DNA from 3 places in the Cytobacillus sp. C11.1 genome. Region 1 is predicted to be linked to each of the others. Evidence: a T-box and tRNA genes for the amino acid it is inferred to sense, from the RefSeq annotation. Region 1 holds a T-box; the other regions hold tRNA genes.

Region 1 (3,234 bases):
CATTTTCACGGAAAAGATTTGACACATGTTCGATTGTCTCATCTGTAATGATTTCTTCTCCACTTTCAGCATAAAAGACAGGAATTGGAACACCCCAGACGCGCTGACGGGAAATACACCAATCTCCGCCGTCGCGGACCATGTTGAACAGTCTCGTTTCACCCCATGCAGGATACCAATTCGTTTCCTTAACAGCTTCTAAAAGTTCATTGCGGAAATCCTTAATGGATGCAAACCATTGTGCTGTCGCACGGAAAATAACCGGCTTTTTTGTTCTCCAGTCATGCGGATAAGAGTGAGTAATGAATGTTAGCTTTAATAAAGCTCCAACTTCCTCAAGCTTTTCCGTAATTGGTTTGTTGGCTGCATCATAGAACAAGCCTTCAAAACCGGGAGCTTCATTTGTCATGTTTCCTTTATCATCTACCGGGCATAATACGTCCAATCCGTATTTCATACCAACATGGAAATCGTCTTCCCCATGGCCAGGAGCTGTGTGAACACAGCCAGTACCTGCATCTGTAGTTACATGCTCGCCCAGCATAACAAGGGAGTCACGCCCATAAAGGGGATGCTCAGCAATTACATGCTCTAGGTCGCTTCCTTTAATTGTTTTCACAACATTATGGTCTTCCCATTCGAACTCTTTTGCGACTGACGACAATAAATCTTCAGCAACAAGATATTTTTGGCCACTTGCTTCAGCAACAGCATAATTAAGCTCCGGATGAACAGAAATTCCAAGGTTGGCAGGAATCGTCCAAGGAGTTGTTGTCCAAATGATGATTTGCGTATCGTTATCCAAAACGTTCTTTCCATCTTTTACTTTAAATCCAACATAAATCGATGGTGAACGTTTATCTTTATATTCAATTTCAGCTTCAGCCAATGCAGATTCAGATGACGGAGACCAATAAACAGGCTTTTTACCCTTGTAAATGTAGCCCTTTTTAGCCATTTCTCCAAATACTTTAATTTGCTGTGCCTCATACTCAGGCTTCAACGTGATATAAGGGTTCTCCCAATCACCGCGTACACCCAGACGCTTAAATTGTCCCCGTTGGCTGTCAATTTGCTCATAAGCGTACTCTTCGCAAAGTTTACGGAATTCCGCAACACTCATTTCTTTTCTTTTTACCCCTTTATTTGTCAAAGCCTGCTCAATCGGCAAACCATGTGTATCCCATCCGGGAACATATGGGGCATTGTATCCGGTCATAGACTTGGAACGGACAATGAAATCCTTCAGGATTTTGTTCAGTGCATGGCCGATGTGAATATCGCCGTTTGCATATGGAGGGCCATCGTGCAGCACAAACATCGGACGGCCTTTTGTGCGTTCCTGTACCTTTTCATAAATATTCATTTCTTCCCATTTAGCCTGGACCTCAGGTTCGCGCTTTGGAAGATTCCCGCGCATCGGGAATTCTGTTTTTGGCATTAATAAACTATCTTTGTAATCCATTCCATTTTCCTCCTGTATAAAGTGAAACTTCAATCAGTGGGGGGTTCCTTCATCCCCATTGATTGTTAGTTGAACCAATCGGGCCTCTACGGTCAGTTGGACTCCCACTTATCCCCCTTCGATTTCTCTGTGTCTTGAAGCGGGATTCCTACCGCCCATTAGACTGCGACAAACTCATTAAATACCATGATTGCCAATGTTAGAGCAGATAAATCATTATAAAACACAAAAAACCCTCTCATCCCAAAAAGGGACGAGAAGGTTTTATTCTCCCGCGGTACCACCCTTGTAGACGGAATTACTCATTCCATCCGCTCAAAGCATTCTTAACGTGAATGATTCGCCTTGGCCTACTGGTTCTAAAGAATGTTCGGCAAGGAACTCAAGGGTGATTTTCCAATTTTCTGCTTATCCCCGGGCTTCCACCATCCCCGGCTCGCTAACAGAGTGCGCATGCACTTCTGCACTTAAGCTAAAAAAACTGTACTTTCCCTCTCATCGTTTATAATCATGGTATTTACTTTGTTATAAAAGTATATGCGATATCTAAAGCTTTCGTCAAGCCAGTGATTCTTCCTCTTCTTTTAATGATTTTAGGTCTGTAGAGTCAAGCTTATACTCCATTAAATGATCCCAATCATCGTTGTTCAGCATATCAAGCTGTGCTTCAACGAGCATTTTGAAACGGGTTCTGAATACTTTGGATTGTTTCTTCAGGTCTTCGATATCCAATGCGATTTTTCGTGCTTTCGATAATGACTCATTAACAATCCGGTCAGCATTCTTTTCCGCTTCTTTAATGATCAGCTTTGCCTCCTTATGTGCATTGCGCTTGACTTCTTCTGCAGCTTCCTGTGCCACCACAATGGATTTATTCAAAGTCTCTTCAATTGTTGTAAAGTGGCCAATGCGATCGTTAACTTCATTGAGTTTTTCTTCAAGTTCCTTTTTTTCCCTGATCAGGATTTCATAATCTTTAATGATTTGGTCGAGGAACTCATTTACTTCATCTTCATCATATCCGCGGAACCCTTTACTGAATTCCTTGTTATGAATATCTAACGGTGTTAATGGCATAGGTGCCACCTCCCAGATCTGTTGTTCTTATGTAAAAATTTGTCTGAGCCTGCTGGTTCCCTTTCATTATAACAGACTCCGCTATCTTTTGATTTATTTATTCGACAGCTTGCATCAAATTCCTGCATTATTATAAATTATTTTTGCCTTCCAGCGATAATTCTCCATTTATCCTTCTTGGTTTTCCCTTCAATCTCCATGATTTTGGAGCGCCCTTGTCCCCTGACTGAAATCATATCTCCTTCTTTGCATTCAAAGGAGGGGTTTTCAATTAATGTCCAATTGACTTTAACCAGCCCCTGCTGGATAAAAAGCTGTGATTTTTGCCTGGAGATACTGTATACCATTGAAATGACCGTATCAAGCCTTAAGGATGAGGATGTGACCGAGTATTCCCGCCACTCCTCGCTTGTCTGGATTGCTTTAGCAAAGGGATGCTTCCTTAGAGTAACGGAGGCTCTGCCGATGGTCTCCAGCTGCAGGCGAATATAGTCCTCCACTTCTTCAGATACAAAAAATTGGATCCTGTCGTTATCGAATAGAATATCACCGAATTTTCCCCGCTTTAATCCAAGAGACATCAGGCTGCCTAAAACCTGAGGATGCTCGAGTGTAACAAACTTTTTGGGATAGTCAACTTCAAATAAGCAGATTTGAAAATCTTCCTCATCTGTTTGGTAATAATCCGGTAA
Region 2 (3,234 bases), 1.0 Mb from region 1:
ACTTTATTTGCTTTTTCCCTAAAAACTTGTGTATTCCCTGACTTGTTAATAATGGTTTCCACTGTTTCTCCCCCCTTTATTTAACCGTAATCGTTGTGCTCATCATTTGGTGTCCGGCACCGCAGTATTCGTTGCACAAAACTAAATATTCACCTGGCTTGTCGAATTTCTGGGTAATCTTTTGCACATAGCCAGGAACAACCATGGCATTCAAGTTGGTTTCTGCAACCTGGAACCCGTGTACGACATCTTTAGAAGTTAGTGTAAAATGAACGGTTGATCCGGCAGGCACTTCGATTTCGTTTGGTGTAAAACTAAACACCTGCAGCGTCATGACAACTTCATATTCATTCTCGCCAATCTTCTTGATGCCAGGCTGGTCAAACGGTGCTGTTTCATCCACTTTTTGCGGATCAATCCGTTCCCCATAGCTTGGCGGCCCCATTTCTAAAGCAAATGTCTGATAACCCGTAATGAGCATAAATCCGATAATCATCCCAAAACTTAAGAAAAGCCATATCTTCTCAGAGCGATGCATCATTTTTAATCCCCCCTATAATCTGGCCATATACAGGCCATAAACAATTAGATACGTAACAAAGATCCCTAACCCCACAACGGTTACTGAAAAAATGGTCCCCTTCAGCGTGCCATGTTCCTTTGCTGCCTTGCCCCCCTGGATCACTTTTTTCGTTTCCACCTTCCATCATCCCCCTTAAGTTTTTGTTACTTATATCATAATTGAGAACGTTTTTCACAAAAGTGAACTGCATCACACTTATCTCACAACTTTCCCGTTAAAAATAAGGTCCATTATCTAAAAATCCTCAGAGTTATCAACGCTTTACGCCGTTTTCAAACTAATTAAATACATATCTTCAATTTTGCACTGTTCACAAATCGTTCATATTCGTTCCCTTTATCCACGCTTTTCACTTCCACCGGCACGATTCACTTCGATTCGTTCCCTTCACCTTTACTTTTTCACTTCCACCAGCACGATTCACTCCGATTCGTTCCCTTCACCTTCACTTTTTCGTTCCCACCGGCACGATTCACTCCGATTCGTTCCCTTCACCTTCACTTTTTCACTTCCACCGGCACGATTCACTTCGATTCGTTCTTCTTCACTTTTTCACTTCCATTTTTATCTGGGACGGCAAAGCTGAAATTCGATAATAGAAAAGCCTGTCTCTTCCTAAGACAGGCTTTTCTTAACAAATGATCTCCTCTCCATATCTTTCTTTCAATGTAAACAAAAAAACCTAATCCCGTATAGGATTAGGTTGAAAATGGTATGTATAATGGTGGGCCTAAGTGGACTCGAACCACCGACCTCACGCTTATCAGGCGTGCGCTCTAACCAGCTGAGCTATAGGCCCATTTTTGGAGCGGGTGAAGGGAATCGAACCCTCATCATCAGCTTGGAAGGCTGAGGTTTTACCACTAAACTACACCCGCGTTTATAATTAATATTAAAACTACTATATAATTTCCTGCCCTTGCATGCCTCTTTCTCTAAAAGCTTATTCAGGAAGCTGATGCGTCGAGGCAACTCGCTGTTGATTCATGGGAGCGTTGCTCGTGGCTGAGGTTTTACCACTAAACTACACCCGCGTTTACATTGTTTGGAGGCAACACCCGGATTTGAACCGGGGATGGAGGTTTTGCAGACCTCTGCCTTACCACTTGGCTATGCTGCCTTAAAAATGGCTGGGCTAGCAGGATTCGAACCTGCGAGTGACGGAGTCAAAGTCCGGTGCCTTACCGCTTGGCTATAGCCCATTAAAGATTCTTTTAAAAGAAAAATGGGGCGATTGATGGGAATCGAACCCACGAGTGTCGGAGCCACAATCCGATGCGTTAACCACTTCGCCACAACCGCCATCTTCCTACTGGCAGGGGTAGTAGGAATCGAACCCACATCAAAGGTTTTGGAGACCTTCGTTTTACCATTAAACTATACCCCTATATAAATGGTGGAGGGGGGCAGATTCGAACTGCCGAACCCGAAGGAGCGGATTTACAGTCCGCCGCGTTTAGCCACTTCGCTACCCCTCCATCGTCTGAAAAGACTTAGGAAATATGGTGGCTCAGGACGGAATCGAACCGCCGACACAAGGATTTTCAGTCCTTTGCTCTACCGACTGAGCTACTGAGCCGTATTAAATTAATAACCCTAAAGTTAGATAGCTGTGCTTCAAAGCTCTGCGTTCTTTGTTGCAGATTTTAAAAGCATGCCATTCAATGATGCTAAAGCTTCGCAGCTGCATTCTTTTAAAATCCTCTACCGACTGAGCTACTGAGCCATTTATCTATTTAGTTTAAAAATGGCGGTCCGGACGGGACTCGAACCCGCGACCTCCTGCGTGACAGGCAGGCATTCTAACCAACTGAACTACCGGACCAGATTGCGGGGGCAGGATTTGAACCTGCGACCTTCGGGTTATGAGCCCGACGAGCTACCGGACTGCTCCACCCCGCGATAATAGTATTTATGTGATTTTTCTATGCTCACATACAGCATAAGGACTGTCCCGATCTTAGGATGCTTAATCAAGCAGCAGCTCGATCGGTACAACTCGCAGTTTTTTCAGTGAAGTAACGCTCGTTGCTCCACCCCGCGATAATAGTATTAAAATAATGGAGGAGGAAAGGGGATTCGAACCCCTGCGCGGTTTGACCCGCCTGTCGGTTTTCAAGACCGATCCCTTCAGCCGGACTTGGGTATTCCTCCGAAATATTAAGATCAAAGATCATAATGGTAGCGGCGGAGGGGATCGAACCCCCGACCTCACGGGTATGAACCGTACGCTCTAGCCAGCTGAGCTACACCGCCAAAATGATTAAATTTTATGGTGGAGCCTAGCGGGATCGAACCGCTGACCTCCTGCGTGCAAAGCAGGCGCTCTCCCAGCTGAGCTAAGGCCCCATGTTTTATAAATAAAGTGTCGCTGGTCGGGAAGACAGGATTCGAACCTGCGACCCCTTGGTCCCAAACCAAGTGCTCTACCAAGCTGAGCTACTCCCCGTTTTTATGGCGCGCCCGAGAGGAGTCGAACCCCTAACCTTTTGATCCGTAGTCAAACGCTCTATCCAATTGAGCTACGGGCGCAAAATAATGGAGCGGAAGACGGGATTCGAACCCGCGACCCCCACCTTGGCAAGGTGATGTTCTACCACTGAACTACTTCCGCTTAAAAATGGTGCGGGTGAAGGGAGTCGAACCCCCAC
Region 3 (3,234 bases), 2.4 Mb from region 1:
TTTAATTGCCGGGGTGGCGGAACTGGCAGACGCACAGGACTTAAAATCCTGCGGTAGGTGACTACCGTACCGGTTCGATTCCGGTCCTCGGCACCAGTTGAATTTTAAAAACGCGCCCGTAGCTCAATTGGATAGAGCGTTTGACTACGGATCAAAAGGTTAGGGGTTCGACTCCTCTCGGGCGCGCCATAAAACGGGGAGTAGCTCAGCTTGGTAGAGCACTTGGTTTGGGACCAAGGGGTCGCAGGTTCGAATCCTGTCTTCCCGACCACTAGATACTAAATGGGGCCTTAGCTCAGCTGGGAGAGCGCCTGCTTTGCACGCAGGAGGTCAGCGGTTCGATCCCGCTAGGCTCCACCATAAATATAATATCATATCATTTTGGCGGTGTAGCTCAGCTGGCTAGAGCGTACGGTTCATACCCGTGAGGTCGGGGGTTCGATCCCCTCCGCCGCTACCATTTTTATAAACGAAGCTGGACCTTTAGCTCAGCTGGTTAGAGCAGACGGCTCATAACCGTCCGGTCGTAGGTTCGAGTCCTACAAGGTCCACCATTTTCACTTATATACGGAGGAATACCCAAGTCCGGCTGAAGGGATCGGTCTTGAAAACCGACAGGCGGGTCAAACCGCGCAGGGGTTCGAATCCCCTTTCCTCCTCCATTATTTTAATACTATTACCGCGGGGTGGAGCAGTCCGGTAGCTCGTCGGGCTCATAACCCGAAGGTCGCAGGTTCAAATCCTGCCCCCGCAATCTGGTCCGGTAGTTCAGTTGGTTAGAATGCCTGCCTGTCACGCAGGAGGTCGCGGGTTCGAGTCCCGTCCGGACCGCCATTTTTATAATATGGCTCAGTAGCTCAGTCGGTAGAGGATTTTAAAAGAATGCAGCTGCGAAGCATTAACATCCCTGAATGGCATGCTTTTAAAATCTGCAACAAAGAACACAGTGCTTTGGAGCACATGTTTCAAGCTTTAGGATTACTAATTTTATATGGCTCAGTAGCTCAGTCGGTAGAGCAAAGGACTGAAAATCCTTGTGTCGGCGGTTCGATTCCGTCCTGAGCCACCTTTTATACAACCTAATGCGGGTGTAGTTTAGTGGTAAAACCTCAGCCTTCCAAGCTGATGATGAGGGTTCGATTCCCTTCACCCGCTCCAAAATGGGCCTATAGCTCAGCTGGTTAGAGCGCACGCCTGATAAGCGTGAGGTCGATGGTTCGAGTCCATTTAGGCCCACCATTTTGATTGTTCCGCAGTAGCTCAGTGGTAGAGCATTCGGCTGTTAACCGAACGGTCGTAGGTTCGAATCCTACCTGCGGAGCCATATATGGGGAAGTACTCAAGTGGCTGAAGAGGCGCCCCTGCTAAGGGTGTAGGTCGGGCAACCGGCGCGAGGGTTCAAATCCCTCCTTCTCCGCCATATATTGGCCCCTTGGTCAAGCGGTTAAGACACCGCCCTTTCACGGCGGTAACACGGGTTCGAATCCCGTAGGGGTCATACAAAAAAGCTGTCAACATGATGTTGGCAGCTTTTTTGTTGTCCTTTTTCTTTTGTCTGTGTTAAAGCTTTATGCTTATTTTAGCACCTGTGTATTGGAGCAGAGCTCAACAGCAAGGTTAACACTCCCATTGTTTAAAAGTGGGCTTTACCTCCTAATCAAACTTCTCTTCCTTCTCACTCAGCTTATTCCCTGGATTATTCAAATCAATTTCCGAAGAAACCCCTGTGTATGGTCCTCTGAACATATCTCCTGTGGCCAGGATTTTTCCATCAGGTGCTTCAAATAGTGGAATCTTCACTTGGTCTTTATTTGCCTCGTTTAATAAAAATTCTTCTTCTTTATTACTCAAAATATTATTCTCCCTTCATTTATTGCTTGCATAGTTTGTGTTATTTTGTCTAAGTTTGTTCCAGATTATGTCGAAGGCTGCTGAATAAAGTAAAAACGTTCCGGTTTTTAGCGCATTTTGAATGTTACTGTCATAAAATTAAAAAAACTTTTACAAGGATTTTTTCTTCCTTGCACGAATATAAAAGGAAAGTCATAAGAATTTGAGACTGGGTGGGGAGAAGGATGCTAGTGGATACTTTGTTTCCAACCGATTATCAGCTGCATTTGTTCCATGAAGGAACATTTTTTGAGAGTCATCAGTTATTTGGTGCGCATGTAGTTGAGGAAGATGGAAGAGTTTTTACCCGTTTTTGTGTTTGGGCACCGAATGCTGAAATTGTCAGATTAGTCGGTGATTTCAATGATTGGAATGGAGAAGGCTATACCTTACATAGAGTGAATAATGAAGGTGTTTGGTTTATTCAGCTGGATGAAGACATGCAGGGTGCCTTGTATAAGTATGAAATTAAAACAAAGGAAGGAATGGTTTTACTAAAGTCAGATCCGTACAGCTTCCATTCAGAGGTCAGACCCAATACGGCTTCTATTGTGTCTTCATTGGAAGGCTATCAATGGAATGATAGCAAATGGATGCAGAAAAAGGAGAAGAAGAAGATTTATTCAGAGCCTGCTGTTATTTATGAGGTGCATTTGGGGTCCTGGAAAAAGAAAGAAGATGGCAGCCTGCTTTCTTACAAGGAGCTTGCAGATGAACTGATTCCTTATGCAGTGGAGCATGGCTTTACCCATATTGAACTGCTTCCTGTCATTGAGCATCCGCTCGACGCCTCCTGGGGCTATCAGGGAACGGGCTATTATTCGGCAACAAGCAGATATGGGACTCCGCATGAACTTATGTATTTTGTTGACCAGTGCCACCAGCATGGGATTGCTGTGATACTGGACTGGGTTCCAGGGCATTTTTGCAAGGATGCCCATGGCCTTTATCAGTTTGACGGAACCTATTTGTATGAGTACGAAACTGAAGGAGACAGAGAGAATCGTGTTTGGGGAACAGCCAATTTTGATCTTGGCAAAAATGAAGTGCAAAGCTTTCTCATCTCCAATGCTGTTTTTTGGATGGAAAACTATCATATTGATGGCTTCCGGGTTGATGCGGTTGCAAATATCATTTATTGGCCAAACCGGAACGGAGAAAAGGAGAATCCATTTGGTGTCCGTTTTCTGCAGAACTTAAATAAAGTTGTCTCTCAATATGATCCCTCGTTTTTAATGATGGCAGAAGATTCAACAGATTGGCCACAGGTGACTTCACCGGTCCATTATGGCGGGCTAGGCTTTCATTACAAGTGGAATATGGGCTGGATGAATGACGTGCTTA

Evidence for each region. A T-box is a leader RNA that pairs with one kind of tRNA and senses whether it is charged. The one in region 1 lies ahead of ileS (isoleucine--tRNA ligase), so its partner is inferred to be a tRNA-Ile.
Region 2: it has a tRNA-Ile gene. The T-box ahead of ileS (isoleucine--tRNA ligase) is inferred to sense a tRNA for this amino acid. The anticodon was not compared.
Region 3: it has a tRNA-Ile gene. The T-box ahead of ileS (isoleucine--tRNA ligase) is inferred to sense a tRNA for this amino acid. The anticodon was not compared.

What each region holds. Positions count from the first base shown of each region.
Region 1 is NZ_CM176935.1:4,354,806-4,358,039, forward strand. Features, by position in the region: gene ileS (isoleucine--tRNA ligase) at 1-1,465, opposite strand, end outside; T-box leader at 1,712-1,973, opposite strand; gene AC3ZVC_RS21470 (DivIVA domain-containing protein) at 2,024-2,542, opposite strand; gene AC3ZVC_RS21475 (YlmH family RNA-binding protein) at 2,680-3,234, opposite strand, start outside.
Region 2 is NZ_CM176935.1:404,332-407,565, forward strand. Features, by position in the region: gene AC3ZVC_RS02010 (cytochrome c oxidase subunit II) at 77-541, opposite strand; gene AC3ZVC_RS02015 (hypothetical protein) at 554-700, opposite strand; tRNA gene AC3ZVC_RS02020 (tRNA-Ile) at 1,306-1,382, opposite strand; tRNA gene AC3ZVC_RS02025 (tRNA-Gly) at 1,388-1,461, opposite strand; tRNA gene AC3ZVC_RS02030 (tRNA-Cys) at 1,630-1,703, opposite strand; tRNA gene AC3ZVC_RS02035 (tRNA-Gln) at 1,711-1,785, opposite strand; tRNA gene AC3ZVC_RS02040 (tRNA-His) at 1,810-1,885, opposite strand; tRNA gene AC3ZVC_RS02045 (tRNA-Trp) at 1,897-1,970, opposite strand; tRNA gene AC3ZVC_RS02050 (tRNA-Tyr) at 1,978-2,061, opposite strand; tRNA gene AC3ZVC_RS02055 (tRNA-Phe) at 2,087-2,162, opposite strand; tRNA gene AC3ZVC_RS02060 (tRNA-Asp) at 2,332-2,408, opposite strand; tRNA gene AC3ZVC_RS02065 (tRNA-Met) at 2,412-2,485, opposite strand; tRNA gene AC3ZVC_RS02070 (tRNA-Ser) at 2,645-2,737, opposite strand; tRNA gene AC3ZVC_RS02075 (tRNA-Met) at 2,763-2,839, opposite strand; tRNA gene AC3ZVC_RS02080 (tRNA-Ala) at 2,857-2,932, opposite strand; tRNA gene AC3ZVC_RS02085 (tRNA-Pro) at 2,956-3,032, opposite strand; tRNA gene AC3ZVC_RS02090 (tRNA-Arg) at 3,039-3,115, opposite strand; tRNA gene AC3ZVC_RS02095 (tRNA-Gly) at 3,123-3,197, opposite strand; tRNA gene AC3ZVC_RS02100 (tRNA-Leu) at 3,205-3,234, opposite strand, start outside.
Region 3 is NZ_CM176935.1:1,773,067-1,776,300, forward strand. Features, by position in the region: tRNA gene AC3ZVC_RS08780 (tRNA-Leu) at 8-96, shown strand; tRNA gene AC3ZVC_RS08785 (tRNA-Arg) at 113-189, shown strand; tRNA gene AC3ZVC_RS08790 (tRNA-Pro) at 195-271, shown strand; tRNA gene AC3ZVC_RS08795 (tRNA-Ala) at 285-360, shown strand; tRNA gene AC3ZVC_RS08800 (tRNA-Met) at 384-460, shown strand; tRNA gene AC3ZVC_RS08805 (tRNA-Ile) at 478-554, shown strand; tRNA gene AC3ZVC_RS08810 (tRNA-Ser) at 570-662, shown strand; tRNA gene AC3ZVC_RS08815 (tRNA-Met) at 681-754, shown strand; tRNA gene AC3ZVC_RS08820 (tRNA-Asp) at 758-834, shown strand; tRNA gene AC3ZVC_RS08825 (tRNA-Phe) at 994-1,066, shown strand; tRNA gene AC3ZVC_RS08830 (tRNA-Gly) at 1,085-1,158, shown strand; tRNA gene AC3ZVC_RS08835 (tRNA-Ile) at 1,163-1,239, shown strand; tRNA gene AC3ZVC_RS08840 (tRNA-Asn) at 1,250-1,324, shown strand; tRNA gene AC3ZVC_RS08845 (tRNA-Ser) at 1,330-1,420, shown strand; tRNA gene AC3ZVC_RS08850 (tRNA-Glu) at 1,427-1,498, shown strand; gene AC3ZVC_RS08855 (hypothetical protein) at 1,654-1,851, opposite strand; gene glgB (1,4-alpha-glucan branching enzyme) at 2,076-3,234, shown strand, end outside.